Regions from separate parts of the Thalassospira sp. CA1 genome, predicted to be linked through region 1. Evidence: riboswitches for the same ligand, from Rfam matches in the RefSeq annotation. Region 1 holds a riboswitch; the other holds the start of a gene.
What was found. A riboswitch is a leader RNA that binds a small molecule or an ion and turns the genes downstream of it on or off. The one in region 1 is predicted to bind glycine.

Region 1 (8,788 bases):
AAACAGCCGCCAGCCGGTTTCCGGATCAAGCACAGGGATCATCGCGACCGCAGTTGCGCAAAACGGCGACAGGAACAGGGTAATAATCAGCAGTTTCGAAAGCCAGCTGCGCCGTGATTTTGGCCGCTTTGGCATTCGTTTGAACTGCACTTCGATCGGCAGTTCATTAAAGGGAAGGTCATCGAGATTGACGTTGTCTTCATCGTCGTCGGCGTCAGTCATCCCGTCGCCAAGGTCGTCGGCCAAATCACTGGCCATGTCCTCGTCGATGTCACCGTTCTTTTTCTTTCGGAACGGCAAGGAATTTAGGATTTTCCTGAACACGCGCAACTAGTCTCTCACGATGCCGGGTCCAACCTTACCCATTCGGACGCGGGCCAAACAGCGAAATACCCCGGATCATGTCAAGCGCGCGCGACAGCTGATAATCATCAATCGCCAGCTGTTCGGCCTCGTCACGGCGGGAATTTGCATCCTGTTCCGCATCTGTGATGCCTTCGTCCTCGTTACGAAGGGCGCCACTAAGCGATGCTTCGGAGCGACGGGTATCCGCCTCGATGCTTTCGACACGTGCCTGCGGAACGATGATGTCCGGCACAATGCCGACTTCCTGAATGGATTTGCCTGACGGCGTGTAATACCGCGCCGTGGTCAGACGAAGTGCCACGTTTCCGGGCATCGGCAGGATGGTCTGGACCGATCCCTTGCCAAAGCTGCGCGTGCCCATAATGACCGCACGGCGGTGATCCTGAAGGGCGCCGGCGACAATTTCGGATGCCGAGGCAGAGCCATCATTGATCAGAACCACAATCGGCAAGCCTTCGCTGAGGTCACCACTGCGTGCGTTGTAACGTTCGGTGTTTTCGGTGTCACGCGGACGGGTCGATACGATTTCACCCTTATCAAGGAAGGCATCGGAAACCGAGATCGCCTGATCAAGCAAGCCGCCCGGGTTGTTGCGCAGGTCAATCACCAGACCCTTGATTTCCGGGCCGATTTCTTCGCGCATGTCAGCAATGGCGCGCTGCAGGCCGCTGGCGGTCTGTTCGTTGAATTTGGTGATACGGATATAGCCGATATCGTCTTTCGGTTCGGCGCGGACCGACTGGATCTTGATCACCGCACGGGTCAGGGTGACATCGAACGGTGCCTGTTCGCCCTTGCGGATGATGGTCAGGACGATGTCGGTATTGACCTTGCCGCGCATCATCTCAACCGCGTCATTCAGCGTCATGCCGCGAATGGCGGTGCCATCGATATGCGTAATGAAGTCGCCCGGCTGAAGGCCAGCCTTTTCGGCCGGCGTGTCATAGATCGGGGCGATGACTTTGACAAAGCCGTCTTCCATGGTGACTTCGATGCCAAGACCACCGAATTCGCCGCGGGTATCGACCTGCATTTCCTCGAAATTATCCATGTTGAGATACGAGGAATGCGGATCAAGCGATGTCAGCATGCCGTTGATGGCCGCTTCGATCAGTTTTTTGTCATCGACTTCTTCGACATATTTGCTTTTGACCTGTTCGAACACATCGCCAAACAGGTTGAGCAGCCGATAGGTCTCAGCCGAGGAGGTTGAAGATTGCGCCAAAACTGGCGACGCAAGGCCGATAGTCATGCCGGTCGCGAGTGCGAGTACTGCCAATCGTGAGGTTTTCATCCACTTACCTTGCCGTTTTTCGAGGCCAGCCATGGAAGCGGATTGATTGCTTCCCCGTTCTGGCGCATCTCCAGATATAGTTTTGGCGAAGTTTCACCCATAATACCAACAGGTTCGCCCGCCAATAGATATTGTCCTACCACACTGTCCAGCCGATCAAAACCGGCGATAAGGCTATGGTATCCTTCGCCGTGTTCGATAATCAAGAGTCGGCCATACCCGCGGAACGGGCCAGCAAAGACAACTTTGCCGTCAAAAGGTGAGACAACCTGCGCATTTGCGCGTGTGCTGATCTCAATTCCCTTGGACCTGTTTACGGTCAAACCATCCGGGCCGCGTGATTTTTCACCAAAAAGTGTAACCACTTTACCACTGGCGGGCATGCGGAGGTTACCCTGTGCCAGTGTGATCGAGCTGCCAACAGCGAATTCTTCGTCACTTGTGTCGTTACCACCGGTCTTGCCCGCATCAGATTTGCTTTCGGGCGGCGGTGGCGGTGTGTTTTTGGCAATTGTTGTCGCACCAAGCGTGTCTGCATCCGGTTCGGTACGTGTCGCAACACGAACTTCCGGACGCGCGCGCGGACGTGGCAGCCCTTCGGCACGATTTTCCAGATTACGCAAAAGCTCGCCCAGCGATTTGGCTTCATCGGCAAGCACACTTACGGCCTTGGCGGCTTCCTCGGCTTCGGCCTCTGTCTGGGCGCGCAGGCGGCGCTTTTCATCCAGAAGGGCGGCAAGGGATGCGCGTTCTTGTTGCAATTCCTGGGTGGCAGCGGCCAACTCGCTGCGACGATTGCGAATATCTTCGCGCAGCGTGGCAATCTCGCCCAGTTCCTTGCGCAGATCGCGGGCATGCTGTTCGACACCGGGCAAGGCGGCCTTAAGCAATACCGCCGAACGCAACGTATCCTGCGGCGATGTCGGCAGGGCAATGACTGCTTCGGGCGGGGTGGTCGACAGGCGCTGCAGGGCCATCAGGATGCGAGCATATTGCCCGGCCTTGTCTTCAAGGCTGGTGGCCGCGACCTTTTCGCGTGCTTCAAGGGTTTCGAGCTGATCTTCCAGTTCGGTCAGCGTCGTTTCAAGGCGCTGGGTGCGTCTGGCGACAGATATCGCCTCGGACTGAAGGGCTTGTTCCTCGGTCCAGAGTTCCCGGGATTTGCGTGACAGGAACTCTTCCTGTTTTTGCTGTTCGGAAAGCTGGTTTTCAAGTTGATCAAGTTGCTGATCAACCTTTTGCAGCGATTGGGCAAAAGAAGGCGCAGCCCCGCCTGCAGCAAAAACCGCAAAAGCGATCAGCGCAGGCAGGGCGATCTCATAAGCTAACTTAGCTCGCAAGAAGCGCGTCATTCTGTTTCAGGCCCTTAAGCAAGGGTTTACCGGTCATTTCGGCCGGTTGCGGCACGCCAAGCAATTGCAGCAAGGTCGGTGCGACATCGGCCAAACGACCATCTTCCAATGTTACCCCTTCCGGACCGTTAACAAGGATGGTCGGAACGAGATTAAGTGTATGTGCCGTGTGCGGTTCGCCGGTTTCCGGATCAACCATCACTTCGCAGTTGCCGTGATCGGCGGTAACAAAGGCAACGCCGCCGACCGACTTGATCGCGTCAATCACTTTGCCAAGGCAGGTATCAACCGCCTCGGCGGCCTTCATCGCGGCTTCAAGAATGCCGCTATGGCCGACCATGTCCGGGTTGGCAAAGTTCAGGATGATGGTGTCGTATTTTTCCGACTTGATGGCAGCGACCAGTTTTTCAGTCACTTCCGGTGCCGACATTTCTGGCTGCAGGTCATAGGTCGCGACTTTGGGGGAGGCGACCAGAATGCGGTCCTCGCCCTCGAATACCTGTTCTTCGCCGCCGTTAAAGAAGAACGACACATGCGGGTATTTCTCGGTCTCGGCGATGCGAAGCTGCTTCATGCCGGCCTTGGAAACCACTTCGCCAAAGATATTCGGCAGGGTCTGCGGCGGATAGATCGCATCCATATATTTCGCATGTTCGGACGAATATTCAACCATCCCGGCCTGAACGGCAAACTTGACCGGCGTGCCGCGATCAAAGCCGTCAAATTCCGGTGCGCAAAGGGCTGCAAGGATTTCACGTGCGCGATCCGCCCGGAAATTGGTCATCAGAAGGCCGTCGCCATCCTTCATGCCGTCATAATCGCCAATCACGGTCGGCAGAACAAATTCATCGGTCGTACCGGCTTCATACGCGTTGGCAATCGCGGCCTCCGCACTATCAGCACTGCGGCCATCGGCGTAATTTTTGCCCTGAACCATGGTGAAATAAGCCTGGCTTACACGTTCCCACCGATTGTCGCGGTCCATGGCGTAATAACGGCCGGTGACTGTGGCGATTTCAACATTGGCATCGCCGATCAGGGCGCGGAATTTCTCAAGGAACTTGGCGGCACTTTTCGGTGCGGTATCACGGCCATCAAGATAGGCGTGAATTTTCACCGGTACACCGGCACCTGCAATGATCTTGGCCAGGGCCGCCATGTGCGCCTGATGGGAATGCACCCCGCCTTCGGACAGAAGACCCGCGATATGGCAAACGCCCTTGGAATCGGAAAGTTTGGCAATGATCTTTTTGACGGTGTCGGTATCGGCGATGGTGCCGGTTTTTACGGCCTCGTCAATTTTGGGTAGTTCCTGCATGACCACACGGCCAGCACCAAGGTTCATGTGACCGACTTCCGAGTTGCCCATCTGACCTTCGGGCAGGCCAACATCCAGACCGCAGGCCTTGAGAAACCCGGTCGGATTGTTGGCGTAAAGGTCATCCCAGACAGGCGTGTTGGCAAGGGCGACAGCGTTGTCCTTGCTTTCTTCGCGATAACCCCAGCCGTCCAGAATGCACAGCACCACAGGGCGCGGGCGCTTTACGGAATTCGATACAGTCACGTTCATAAACCCCACAGATAAAGGAAAAGGCTGAATGTCCCGTAAATATGGTGACTTACGGGTTCTTTCGCCATCAATCCCGCCATGCGGACAGGGTGGGTCAGTCTTCGCGCACGACGGGTACATCAATTACCAGGGCAATTTAGCACGATTACCGTTGCTTAACAGCATCTGCCGCAGAAAATTTTGCAGATGCAAACCAGTTCTTTTGACAGTGTCTAAAGACGCAGATAGTGTTCAATCTGACGGTGAACCTCTGAGGTGGCAGAAATGTTATCTCGCACCGTGACGGGAGAGTTCGGATATCACGCGATTTGCATGATGTACGGCGCCGAAGGAGCAATGCCTCATAAACACTCTCAGGCAGATGGACCGTCACGGAAGAGGCTCTGGAGAGAGAAACCAAAAAGCGCCTGGGAGAAAGCGCTGGTCAGGTTTCCACCGAAGGATGAACGCCCCAAGCCGATCTTGATCAGGCAGGGCGGATAATCTCAGGTCAAGGGACAGAGGGGGCAAAAACACCGGTTCGTAAACAGCGCGAAAACAAGCGCGTTATTGAGCCGTGAAGGAGGCCCTTGATGACAAATCCCGCGACCGATCCCTCTTCGGGATCGCAAAAGAAATCCCAACATGACGTCAACCTGTCGGTTGTCGATCTTTACACGATTGGTATCGGTCCTTCGAGTTCGCATACGGTTGGCCCGATGCGCGCGGGATATCGTTTCTGCCTTGAACTTGAGGCGCGCAATCTTTTGCAAAAGACCGGCAGTGTCGTGGTTGATCTTTATGGATCGCTTGCCCTGACTGGCAAGGGGCACGCAACCGATACCGCGGTGATCATGGGCCTGAATGGCAAGCGCCCGCGCAATATCGATCCTGATGATATCGTGCCGACTGTGGCTGCGATTGATGAAACCAGCCAGTTGCAGCTTTACGGGCAGTATCCGGTTGCCTTTAACCGCGATACCAATCTGGTGTTTCATTTCACAGAAACCCTGCCGCAGCATCCCAATGGCATGCGCATTACCGCCTTTGACCAAGATGGCGTGAAAATCCATACCCAGGAATATTTCTCGGTCGGGGGTGGCTTTATCGTATCCAGTGACGATCACGGTGCGGAATATTCCGGCGATAACATCACCTTGCCATTTCCGTTCTCGTCCGCCGATGAGCTGATGGAAATCTGCAAGCGTGAAGGGCGCTCCATCGCCGAAATCATGATGGAGAACGAGCAAAGCTGGCGCAGCTCTGATGAAACCATTGCCTTTGTTGATCGCGTTCATGACGCGATGATGAGCTGCATTGACCGTGGCATCCGCACTGACGGTATCTTGCCCGGTGGCCTGAATGTCAAACGTCGGGCATCGAACCTTTACAAGGAACTGACCGAAAAGCCCGAAGCAGGCCTGCGTGATCCGCTAACGGTGATTGACTGGGTCAATCTTTATGCCCTTGCCGTGAACGAAGAAAATGCCGCAGGCGGTCGGGTTGTGACCGCACCGACCAACGGGGCCGCAGGCGTTATTCCCGCCGTTCTGCGTTATTACGAAAAGTTCGGTGCCAACGCCAATCAGCACAAAATTCGTGAATTCCTTCTGACCGCGGCGGCCATCGGGTCGATCTATAAAAAGCGCGCCTCAATCTCCGCGGCCGAAGTTGGCTGTCAGGGCGAGGTGGGGGTTGCCTGTTCAATGGCTGCGGGCGCGTTGTGTGCCGTGCTGGGCGGAACGCCCGAACAGGTCGAAAACGCTGCCGAGATCGGTATGGAACATAACCTTGGCCTGACCTGCGATCCGATTGGCGGTCTGGTGCAGGTGCCCTGCATTGAACGCAATACCATGGGCGCGGTCAAGGCGATCAACGCTGCGCGTCTGGCACTGCGCGGTGACGGACAGCATACCGTGTCGCTTGATAAGGTGATCGAGACCATGCGCCAGACGGGACTCGACATGCAAAGCAAGTACAAGGAAACCAGTCAGGGCGGTCTTGCGGTCAATGTCAACGTGGTCGAGTGCTGATCCCAACTCTTAAGAATAGGGCGGAAAACCGGGCTTTTGGGCACCTGCGCTGTAAATTAGACGGTTTTCTGTTCTTGTTTCTTGCGACTTGCGGTTGGTGTTTTGCTATGATTTGCCGACTAAAAATAGGGGCAAAGACCCCAATATCGGTTGGACATAGACATGAGCAAAAAACTGTTCCGCATTTACATCGCGGTCAGTCTGGATGGCTTCATTGCGCGTGCTAATGGTGCGGTGGACTGGTTGGGGGAATATGACCCGGCCGAGTTCGGCTTTGATGACTTTCTGGACTCCGTCGGTACGCTGATCATCGGGCGAAACACCTTTGATCAGGTGATGGAATTTGGCGACTGGCCCTATGAGGCCCGCCGCACAATCGTTTTGACTTCACGCGAACTGCCCAAAGATCGGCCTGCCAATACCGAGGCCTATGGCGGGAGTATCATCGAACTGGTCGATCAATTGCGCGACCGGCGGTCGGCGGATGGTGACATCTGGGTCGTCGGCGGGGGCAGTGTGGTGACACAGTTCCTGTTTGGCGGCTTTGCCGATCAGCTTGATATCTTTACCATCCCGGAAGTGCTGGGTTCCGGTATTTCATTGTTCGGGCGTGACGCTGGTGGGCTTAAGCCCCGTCTTCTGGCGTCCGAGCGATACAATTCCGGTGTCGTGCGCAGCCAGTACGGTTTGGCCTAAGCCAGAAAATAAACAAAGCCCGCATCTGGTGAACCGGATGCGGGCTTTGTGTTCCTGTGCTGTTTTTGGCGCAGGATAAAGGCTTAGATCTCTTCAAGTGCCTCAAGCGATTCTGGCAGGATCTGGCCACCATCGACCACGATCTGCTGGCCGGTGATATAGGCGGCTTCATCGGATGCAAAGAACAGGGCGGCATTGGCGATATCCTCGACACTGCCCAGACGTTTCAGCGGGATCGAGTTCGCCATCGAGCTCAGATAATCCTCGCCAAGATCGGCCAGGCCCTCTGTCATGATATTGCCAGGCATGACGGCATTGATCGTCGTGTTATAGCGCGACAATTCCATGGCAGCCGTCTTGATAAAGCCAAGCTGGCCGGCCTTTGACGCGCCATAGTGCGACCATCCGGGATAACCGGTGATCGGCCCGGTGATCGAGGACGTGATCACCACGCGGCCCTTGCCAGCTTTTTCGAAATGGGGAATGCAGGCCTTCACGCACAAGAAGCTGCTTTTAAGGTTGGTCGACATCACCTGATCCCAGTCATCCGCCGTCATATCGACCATCTTGACCTGCGGAAAGATGCCGGCATTGGCGCACAGGATATCAATCCCGCCAAAGGTCTTGGCCGTGTAGTCGGCAAGCGCGGAAACCTGATCGAAATCCGAGACATCACACAGGAACATGTCGGCGGTGCCCCCGGCGGCCTTGATTTCATCCACGGTCGCGGCTGCATCCTTTTCGGTGCGGGCGGCGATCATGACCTTTGCTCCCTTGCTGGCAAATACCTTGGCGATGCCCTTGCCAATGCCCTTTGAGCCACCGGTGACGATGACGCTTTTGCCGGAAATCGAAGTCAGCATGGTCGATCCTTTCGTGAAGTCATTGGGCAATGCGCCAGCTTTGCAGTGTGCTGCGGATTGCCGGTTCCCTGATTGTGCGCTGCGTTATGTTTTCTTGATGATTGGTCGAAATATTCCGTGATGCAACAAAAAATGTTGCAAGTTACACATTTTGTGCCGCATTATTCACAAAATGACACTGAGACGGTCCTGAAACGGCGCGAAACATCCATTTCAAGGCGGTCACGAAACAGCGACAGGAGGCATCAATTGGGCGGCATTTACGATGACAACATGATTGATGTCCTGAAAGAGGGCGCCATATCAGTCCTGCCCGGTTGGGGCATGGGGCCGGATGCCGGGGTGTCGCTTTTGACCGTTTCGGAAAATGCGACTTTTTTGGCAACCGATCCAAATAGCGGGGCAAAACTGATCCTGCGCGTTCATCGGCCGGGCTATCACACCCGTGCCGAAATCGAGTCTGAACTCGCCTGGATCAATGCCCTTCGGGCCAGTGACATTGTCGAAACACCCAAGCCACGCATGCGCAGTGACGGGTCACTGGTTGCCGAGTTTGATCATGGCGGGGTCAGTCGCCATGTGGTCGCGTTTGATTTCATGCGTGGCGCGGAACCCTCTGCTGATGAGGCGCTGGT
Region 2 (8,788 bases), on a different contig from region 1:
GCGGTCAGGAATTCACCGCGCTGGATCACGTAATCAACCGTCGCCGGGACATGGTGGCGATAGGCACCCGCACCCAGGAAACTGGGCACGCTTGATGCGCCCATATTCTTGGCGGCCAAGGCCATCATATCGCGTTCGACCTGCATTTCGCCAAGGTGGGATGGCAAATCAACAGGTGCATCAAGCAACGCGCCGTCCGGCACATCACAGTAAAGTTCATCAACCGATGATGCCCCGATGGTATCAAGCATCGCAGCACGATCAGCGCGTGTCAGTGGGAGATAACGCATGTTTTAAAGGCCTTCGACGAAGTCTTTGTAGGCAGCTTCATCCATCAGCTCATCAAGCTGGGATTCATCGGTCAGTGTCATTCTAAAGAACCAGCCATCGGATTCCGGGGCTTCATTGACCAGTGCAGGATTGTCATCGAGCTCTTCATTGACCTCGACAATTTCGCCATCCAGCGGGGCGTAAACGTCGCTGGCGGCCTTGACCGATTCAACAACTGCGGCGTCGCCATCCTTGGTCAGTTTCTTGCCAACTTCCGGCAGCTCGACATAGACGATATCGCCCAGCGACTGCTGCGCGTAATCGGTAATGCCAACGGTTGCCACACCGTCTTCAAGCTCGATCCATTCATGTTCCTGCGAAAATTTCTTAGTCATCTTCCATTGTCCCTGTTGATCAATTCAGTGCCAATGCAGCGTAGCGCCGCTCTCTCTATGATAAATTCTGGTTCTCAACCGCGGAAATAACGATGCGGCGCGAACGGAAGTTCGACCACCTCGGCCGGGCGCGCCTTGCCACGCACCATAAGATCGACCTTGGTACCCGGTTCGGCAAATTCAATTGCAACATACCCCATGGCAATCGGACCATCGACGGTCGGGCCAAACCCGCCCGAGGTGATCTCGCCGATGTCTTCGCCATCCGCGTTCAAAATCTGGGTGTGTTCGCGTGCCGGTGCCTTGCCTTCGGGCTTGATGCCGACACGTTTGCGATCCGCACCGTGTTCAAGCTGATCAAGGATCACATCCGCCCCCTTGAAGCCACCCTCGGCCCGGCGACGTTTGTTGATGATCCAGTTCAGATCCCCTTCAACCGGGGTCGTGGTGGTATCAATGTCGTTACCATACAGGCAAAGACCCGCTTCGAGGCGCAATGAGTCACGTGCACCAAGGCCGATCGCCTCGACCTCATCCTCGGCGAGCAACTTGCGTGCAAGCGCCTCGGCATCGGCGTTGGGTACGGAAATCTCAAAGCCGTCTTCGCCGGTGTAACCCGAACGGGTCACAAAGCACGGACTGCCAGCGATGTCGATTTCGGCAAAGCTCATAAATTTCAGATCGGCAACCGATGGCGCAAAGCGTGCCAGAACCTTGGCCGCTTCCGGGCCCTGAAGTGCCAGAAGCGCACGGTCATCGATTTCTTCAAGCGATACACCATCGCCAAGATTGGCACGCATGTGAACGATGTCATCGTCCTTGCAGGCCGCATTGATCACCAGAAACAGGCTGTCGCCCGCATTGGTAATCATCAGATCATCAAGGATCGTGCCATCGTCCTGGGTAAATGCGGAATAGCGGGTGCGACCGGGTTTAAGGATGGCGATATCACCGGGCACAAGTTTTTCAAGCTCCGCCACGCGGTTCTCGCCGGTCAAACGCACCTGCCCCATATGGGACACATCAAACAGGCCTGCCTTCGCACGGGTATGAAGATGTTCGCCCTTCACACCAAGCGGATATTGCACAGGCATGGCATAGCCAGCGAACGGCACCATTTTGGCACCGAGTTCCACATGCAAATCATAAAGGGCAGTTTTTAGAAGTTCGGATTCTTGATCCGCCATCAGGTTCTCCAGGACAATCGTTGCGAAATATAGCCGACCAGTGGCCAACCACATTCCCCCTCTGTCTTTGGAGCCTGAAAGAATCACATCCGGGGTAGGAAGCCGGTCTGCTTACATCTTCGGCGAGGTGTTCCTGATCACAAATTCAGGTCACCTGCTTTCCAGAGTCCCATCTCCACGCGGTCCTGTTGCCTGAGAGTTTCCGGGGTGGTTGCTCCTTCGGCGTCCGCTCATCCGATAAGGACTGCGGCCTCTCCCACGTGCATCATTTGGGTATGTTTCTGTTATACGGGTTTCCGCGCAAACCGACCAGCCCCTATTTTTCGGGCACGATCGGTCTGCCGCGTCTCAAGCAAACAAACCCGAATAAAATCAATCGGTTCCGAACCGGCGATTATACTCAAGTTGGTCCGCGCTCAGCTGAAAACCAAGATAGATTTCGTAATCCGGACCGGTCCAGACATCGTCCAACGGCACCGACAGGGTCACCTGCTCGTCACGGATGCGTGCCATGTTCAGATTGTCGGCAAACGCCATATTCACGTCAAACACCGACTTCTGAATGAAGGTGCCGTTCGGGTCACGCAGGGCGACGAAATATTTAAATTGAACGTTACGGTTCTGGGCTGCCGGTCCAAGCTCGGCGGTAATGATCGGGCTGATGATGACATCAAGTTCCTTGTCATCAAGGTCATAGCCGCAATCACCAAGGTAGCCGGTAAATTCGGCTTCGACGATCACATCGGTCAGGTCACGGCCTGCACCACTGAACTGGACAAGCTTTGCCGTATCCTTTGGCAGATAGGCCGCCGGACAAACCGGGACCGGCTGTTCTTCAAACGGGTTGCCACCGCCGCATGCGCTTAGCAATCCACCAAGCGAGACCATACCCAATGCATAAACGCGCCGAAGTCCGTTACCGATTGTCATCCAAGCCTCTATCAAACCAAATGTTTTCGGGCCACGTCGCGACGACCGGCCCGCGCGCAGTCTATTCTGTCGCGGATGTCGGCACAACCCGCTTGAACGGCCTTGGGCCGTGTAAAACGTCAAAAATTCGGCCAACCCGCACCGACCATTTACCCCAGAGTCATTGCACCGCATGATCAGGCAGGTTATGTAACGTCAATGTTTGAAAAATGCGTCGGCAACGCCCGCACGCAATTGGGAAAGCCGGACCTGTATCATGTCTGACAAAGCCAGCCTTCGGATCGTTCTTGCCAATCCGCGCGGTTTCTGCGCGGGGGTTGATCGCGCCATCGAGATCGTCGAAAAGGCACTCGAAAAATATGGTGCACCTGTCTATGTCCGCCACGAAATCGTGCATAACAAATTCGTGGTCAATCGCCTACGCGATATGGGTGCCGTTTTCGTTGACGAACTTGATGCCGTTCCCGATGGCGTGCCAGTGATCTTTTCGGCCCATGGTGTCCCGAAATCCGTGCCCGAGGCGGCCGAAACCCGCAAACTTGAATATCTTGATGCGACCTGCCCGCTGGTCTCCAAGGTCCATCGCGGGGCGGAACGTCATCACGCCGATGGCAAACATATTCTTCTGATTGGTCATGCCGGTCATCCCGAAGTCATCGGCACGATGGGCCAGTTACCCCCCGGCAGCATGACCCTGGTCGAGACCGAAGAAGACGCCGAAACCATCGAAATCAGCGATCCGGAAAATCTGGCCTTCGTAACCCAGACGACCTTGTCACTTGATGACACCGCCAAGATCATTGAAATCCTGCAACGGCGTTTCCCGTCAATCGCGGTGCCGAAAAAGGAAGACATCTGCTACGCCACGACCAACCGCCAGCATGCGGTCAAACTGATCGCGGAAAAGGCCGATGCCATTCTGGTCCTTGGCGCGCCGAACTCATCGAACTCCAACCGTCTGGTCGAAGTCGCCAAACGCGAAGGCTGCACACGGTCGGTTCTGGTCGAACGGGCAAAGGATATCGACTGGTCCAAGCTTGACGGTATTTCAAGCCTTGGCATCACTGCGGGTGCGTCCGCGCCTGAAATCCTGGTCGAGGAAGTCATTGATGCCTGCCGCGAACGCTTTGACGTGACGGTCGAGACAATCACGCTGACCAACGAAAATGTCACCTTCAAACTGCCGCGTCAGCTTGCCAGCTAGGTCTGCGGACATGCTTACTTTCAGATCAGGACGACGATAGAACTCATGGCCGTCTATACCGACGTTTCAGACGAAGATATTTCCCGCTTTGTGGCCGAATACGATATCGGTGACGTGGTATCGTTCAAGGGGATCGCAGAAGGCGTCGAAAATACCAATTTCCTGCTTCAGACGACCAAGGCGCCTTATATCCTGACCCTGTATGAGAAGCGGGTAAATCCAGATGATTTGCCCTTCTATCTTGGCCTGATGGATCACTTGTCGGCCAAGGGACTGAATTGCCCGACCCCGATCCACGGCAAGGACGGTGTTGCCCTGCGACGCCTTTGTGGTCGCCCGGCCGCCATCACGTCCTTCCTGCAAGGCATGTCGCCCAGGCGTATTCAACCCCATCACTGTGCCGGGGTCGGCGCCGCACTGGCCGAATTGCACTCAGCCGGTCAGGACTTCGAAATGCACCTGCCCAATGCGCTGAGCATCAAAGGATGGCGTTCGCTTTTCGACAGCTGCGCGGAACATGCCGACGATGTCGAACCCGGCCTTGGCAAGATGATTGGCGAAGAGCTCGCATTTCTTGAAGAAAACTGGCCGCATGCCTTGCCCAAGGGGGTCATTCACGCGGATCTGTTCCCCGATAACGTCTTCTTCTTTCCGAACAAGGAAGCCGTTTCCGGGCTGATTGACTTCTATTTCGCGTGCAATGACCTGTTTTGCTATGACGTTGCAATTTGCATGAATGCCTGGTGCTTTGAACCCGATAACAGCTTCAATGTGACCAAGGCCAAAAACCTTCTGTCGCATTACAGCAAGGTCCGTCCACTTTCGGACGTCGAAAAGGCCGCCCTGCCCATTCTGGCGCGCGGCGCAAGTCTTCGGTTCCTTCTGACACGGCTGTATGACTGGGTGAATACACCCAAGGATGCGCTGGTCACCCCGAAGAACCCGCGCGAATACATCAACAAATTGCGGTTCCACCAACGTGTGGAAAACGCAACAGCCTATGGCCTGGATTAGGCACAAAGGCGGGGAACACGACAATATGACTTCAAGTAACGGTGACGATAACCGCGTCGAGATTTACACGGACGGCGCGTGCAGCGGCAATCCCGGCCCCGGTGGCTGGGGCGCTATTTTGCGCTTCAAGGGTGTCGAAAAGGAAATGTCGGGCGGCGATCCGGAAACCACCAACAATCGTATGGAAATGATGGCGGCCATCAGTGCGCTGGAAGCCCTGAAACGTCCCTGCGTCATCGATATCTACACCGACAGCAGCTATGTGCGCGACGGTATTACCAAATGGATTTTCGGCTGGCAGAAACGTGGCTGGAAAACCGCCGATAAAAAGCCGGTCAAGAATGTGGAATTATGGCAACGTTTGCTCCAAGCCCTTGAACCACATAAGGTCGAGTGGCACTGGGTAAAGGGTCATGCCGGTCACCCGGAAAACGAAAGATGCGACGAATTGGCCCGACAAGCTGTGCCGCGATAACGAATTTTTCGCGGTTATCGGGAAAAATGCTTGAAGCTGAGGGACTTCGCTACAAGATAAATAGCTTTGCTGGCTTGTGTCAGATAATTGAATGTTTAACGAAATCAAACTTGCGTTTTCATCAAGTTGCGGTTTGACTTGAGACTAATTCAAGGGGGTGTTGGCACCCATACAAAGGTCGAGTACATTATATTCGACTAGCCTAAAGTGGGTGTCAGGGAGAGAACGCTTGTCACGCGGATCGTACGGGTTTTTACAACGAAAGTCCTTGAGCAGTCGGCTGCTGTTTATCGCATTGCCGCTTGTTTCGCTGTTCTCGCTCGCGCTTTTCATCGTTTTTGGCTATGTCAGCTACAAGGTGCTGCGCGATGACCTGAATGGCAAGGTCGAACAGACCGCCGACATTAACGCCCGCGTTCTGGCCACACCTTTCTGGTATCTCGACGTCGACAATATTGAATCTGCACTCAATGCCATGGCGCGCGATCGCGACATTGTTGCCGTGCAGGCACTGGGCGCAGACGGCACCGAATTTGCCCATACCGGCGTATCGCAATCCGAATTGGCCGACACGCTTCGCCTTTCGCGCCGTGTCTATTTCGAACGCAACAACGTCCGCCATGACGTTGGCGAACTGGTGATTTACTTCACCGACGCACGCGTTCAGGATTTGCTGTTCCGCCGTATTGCGATCGACATGATCCTGTTCGGGCTTTTGATCTCGGTCGTGGCCGCAAGCCTTCTGATCGCCAACAAACGCTCGATCAAGGAACCGCTTAACCGACTGCTGCACTCCATCCGAATGACCAAGCACGGCCGACTGCGCCGCCCGGTGGAATGGAACAGCTCGGACGAACTCGGGCTTCTGATCCGCGAATATAATGAAATGGTCGCCCTTCAGGGTCAGGCGCAGGAAGAAGCCCAGCGCAAACAGGCCCTGCTGGAAGCAACCCTTCACAATATCGGCCAGGGCATCTGTCTGTTCGATCAGGACCTGAACCTGATGGTCTGGAACGAACGCTATATCGAATTGCTCAACCTGCCGCGTGATCTGGTGAAGGAAGGCACCCCGCTTTCCGACATCCTGCGCTATAACGGTGAACGCGGTGAATATGGCGATGTCAGCATTCAGGCGCTGATTTCCGACCGCGTTGCGATTGCCCGTCGCCGTGAACCCTATCGCATGGAACGTACCCGCCCTAATGGTCGTGTCATTCAGGTTGATCACAACCCGATGCCGGGCGGCGGTTATGTTGCGACCTACACCGATATTACCGAACGTAAACAAACCGAAGCCCGCATGCGTCACCTTGCGGTCCATGACGTTCTGACCAGCCTGCCGAACCGCACCCTGTTCCTTGACCGTCTGCGTCAGGCGCTGCTGTCTGCCCGTCGTTTCCAGCGCGGCGTGACGGTTCTGTTTGTCGACCTTGACCGGTTCAAGGACATCAACGACCACTTCGGCCACGATGTTGGCGATCTGATGATCCAGGAAATGGGTCAGCGCCTGTCGCGCATCATCCGGGATTCGGATACCGCCGCCCGCCTTGGCGGGGATGAATTCGCCATCATCCAGACCGATGTCCAGAACATCGAAGACACTATTGCCCTTGCCCAACGCATCATCGACGAACTGTGCCAGCCGTTTGATTGCCGCGGCATCCGCCTGCATTCGACGGCCAGTGTCGGCATTACGCTTTTCCCGGAAGACGGCGAAAACCCCGAACAGCTGGTCAAGAACGCCGACATGGCGATGTATGCTGCCAAGGCCGAAGGGCGCAACAATTACCGCTTCTTCCTGCCGTCGATGCATGAACGGGTCAAGGAACGCAAAACCATCGAGGAAGATCTGCGCAACGCGCTCGAACACGATCAACTCGAACTTTACTATCAGCCGAAAATCGACTGCCGCACCGAACGCGTCGTCGGTGCCGAGGCGCTTGTGCGCTGGCATCACCCGGAACGCGGCCTGATCCTGCCGGGCGAATTCATTTCCGTTGCCGAGGAATGCGGCCTGATCAACCGTCTGGGTGCATGGGTTCTTGAAAAGGCCTGCCGTCAGACACGTATCTGGCGCGACTCATCACTTTCCGATCTTCGCATTGCGGTCAACCTGTCCCCGGCACAGTTCCAGGATGCCGAACTGGTTGATAGTGTGACCAAGATCGTCAAGGAAACCGCCCTGCCGCATGGCACGCTGGAACTTGAAATCACCGAATCCATTCTGATGAACAACCCGGAAAAGGCCGTCTCGACGCTAAAGGAACTCAAGGAACTTGGTGTTCTGATCGCGATTGATGATTTTGGCACCGGCTATTCGTCGCTGAACTATCTCAAACGGTTCCCGGTGACCTCAATCAAGATCGACCGTTCATTCGTGAACGACATTCATGTCGATGTCGATGACAAGGCCATCGTCGATGCGGTCATCGGCCTGGGCCACAGCCTCAATCTCGAAGTCGTTGCCGAGGGCGTGGAAGAAGTCGAACAGCTTGTCTATCTGCAGGAAAAGGGCTGCGACTTTATCCAGGGCTTCCTCTTCTCCAAGCCATTGCCCGCTTCGACCTTCGAAAGCTGGGTCAACGAGCGGCATGGCACCGAACAGGAAACTGTCTCAGCCAAGTCCTGATCCGGGCACATCCCAAAACAAACCGGTCGCACCCGTTGTTGGGTCCGACCGGTTTTTTATTAGATGGGCGTTCCGACATGGACGTTAATAAAGCGCTGCATCCCCATGTGCGTCGCCGGCCCCATTTGATGAAACGGCTGTTTTGTCAGATGACTTGCGATCCACAAGATCAACAATCTCGGAAATCACCTTGACCAACTGATAATCCTTGGGGGTATAGACCGCCGAAACGCCCATCTGGCGCAGCACCAGCATATCAGATTCCGGGATAATCCCGCCGACAACGACCGGGATATGACCAGCCCCTTGGGCACGCAGCCCGTTGACCACTTCACGCACCAGCGGCACATGCGACCCGGACAGGATCGAAAGACCGATGACATGCGCGCCGTCTTCAATCGCGTTTCGCACCAGTTCCTCTGGCGTCCAGCGTATGCCTTCATACAGCACTTCAATCCCGGCTTCGCCCGCCTTGACCGCAATCTGTTCGGCCCCGTTGGAATGACCATCCAGACCCGGTTTGCCGACCAGCATCTTCATGCGTTCGCCAAGCTTGTCGGAAACCTCATCAACGCGTTTGCGCAAATCCTGAAGGTTTTCGGCATCCCCGGTCACGATCATCGATGTAATCCCGGTCGGGGCACGGTATTCGCCAAACACGTCGCGCAGGGTTTCCGACCACTC

Region 2: another riboswitch for glycine. It lies ahead of gcvT (glycine cleavage system aminomethyltransferase GcvT); the one in region 1 lies ahead of AC5Q5A_RS12250 (L-serine ammonia-lyase).

The regions. Positions count from the first base shown of each region.
Region 1 covers NZ_JBZCIA010000006.1:159,970-168,757, reverse strand. The annotation lists gene AC5Q5A_RS12270 (divergent polysaccharide deacetylase family protein) at 1-300, opposite strand, end outside; gene AC5Q5A_RS12265 (S41 family peptidase) at 359-1,660, opposite strand; gene AC5Q5A_RS12260 (murein hydrolase activator EnvC family protein) at 1,657-3,012, opposite strand; gene gpmI (2,3-bisphosphoglycerate-independent phosphoglycerate mutase) at 2,990-4,582, opposite strand; glycine riboswitch at 4,856-4,961, shown strand; gene AC5Q5A_RS12250 (L-serine ammonia-lyase) at 5,155-6,594, shown strand; gene AC5Q5A_RS12245 (dihydrofolate reductase family protein) at 6,757-7,290, shown strand; gene fabG (3-oxoacyl-ACP reductase FabG) at 7,374-8,153, opposite strand; gene AC5Q5A_RS12235 (phosphotransferase enzyme family protein) at 8,403-8,788, shown strand, end outside.
Region 2 covers NZ_JBZCIA010000001.1:707,111-715,898, reverse strand. The annotation lists gene gcvPA (aminomethyl-transferring glycine dehydrogenase subunit GcvPA) at 1-290, opposite strand, end outside; gene gcvH (glycine cleavage system protein GcvH) at 294-665, opposite strand; gene gcvT (glycine cleavage system aminomethyltransferase GcvT) at 740-1,852, opposite strand; glycine riboswitch at 1,912-2,019, opposite strand; glycine riboswitch at 2,023-2,121, opposite strand; gene AC5Q5A_RS03235 (hypothetical protein) at 2,225-2,782, opposite strand; gene ispH (4-hydroxy-3-methylbut-2-enyl diphosphate reductase) at 3,039-3,986, shown strand; gene AC5Q5A_RS03225 (homoserine kinase) at 4,032-5,000, shown strand; gene rnhA (ribonuclease HI) at 5,026-5,475, shown strand; gene AC5Q5A_RS03215 (putative bifunctional diguanylate cyclase/phosphodiesterase) at 5,744-8,104, shown strand; gene AC5Q5A_RS03210 (protein meaA) at 8,189-8,788, opposite strand, start outside.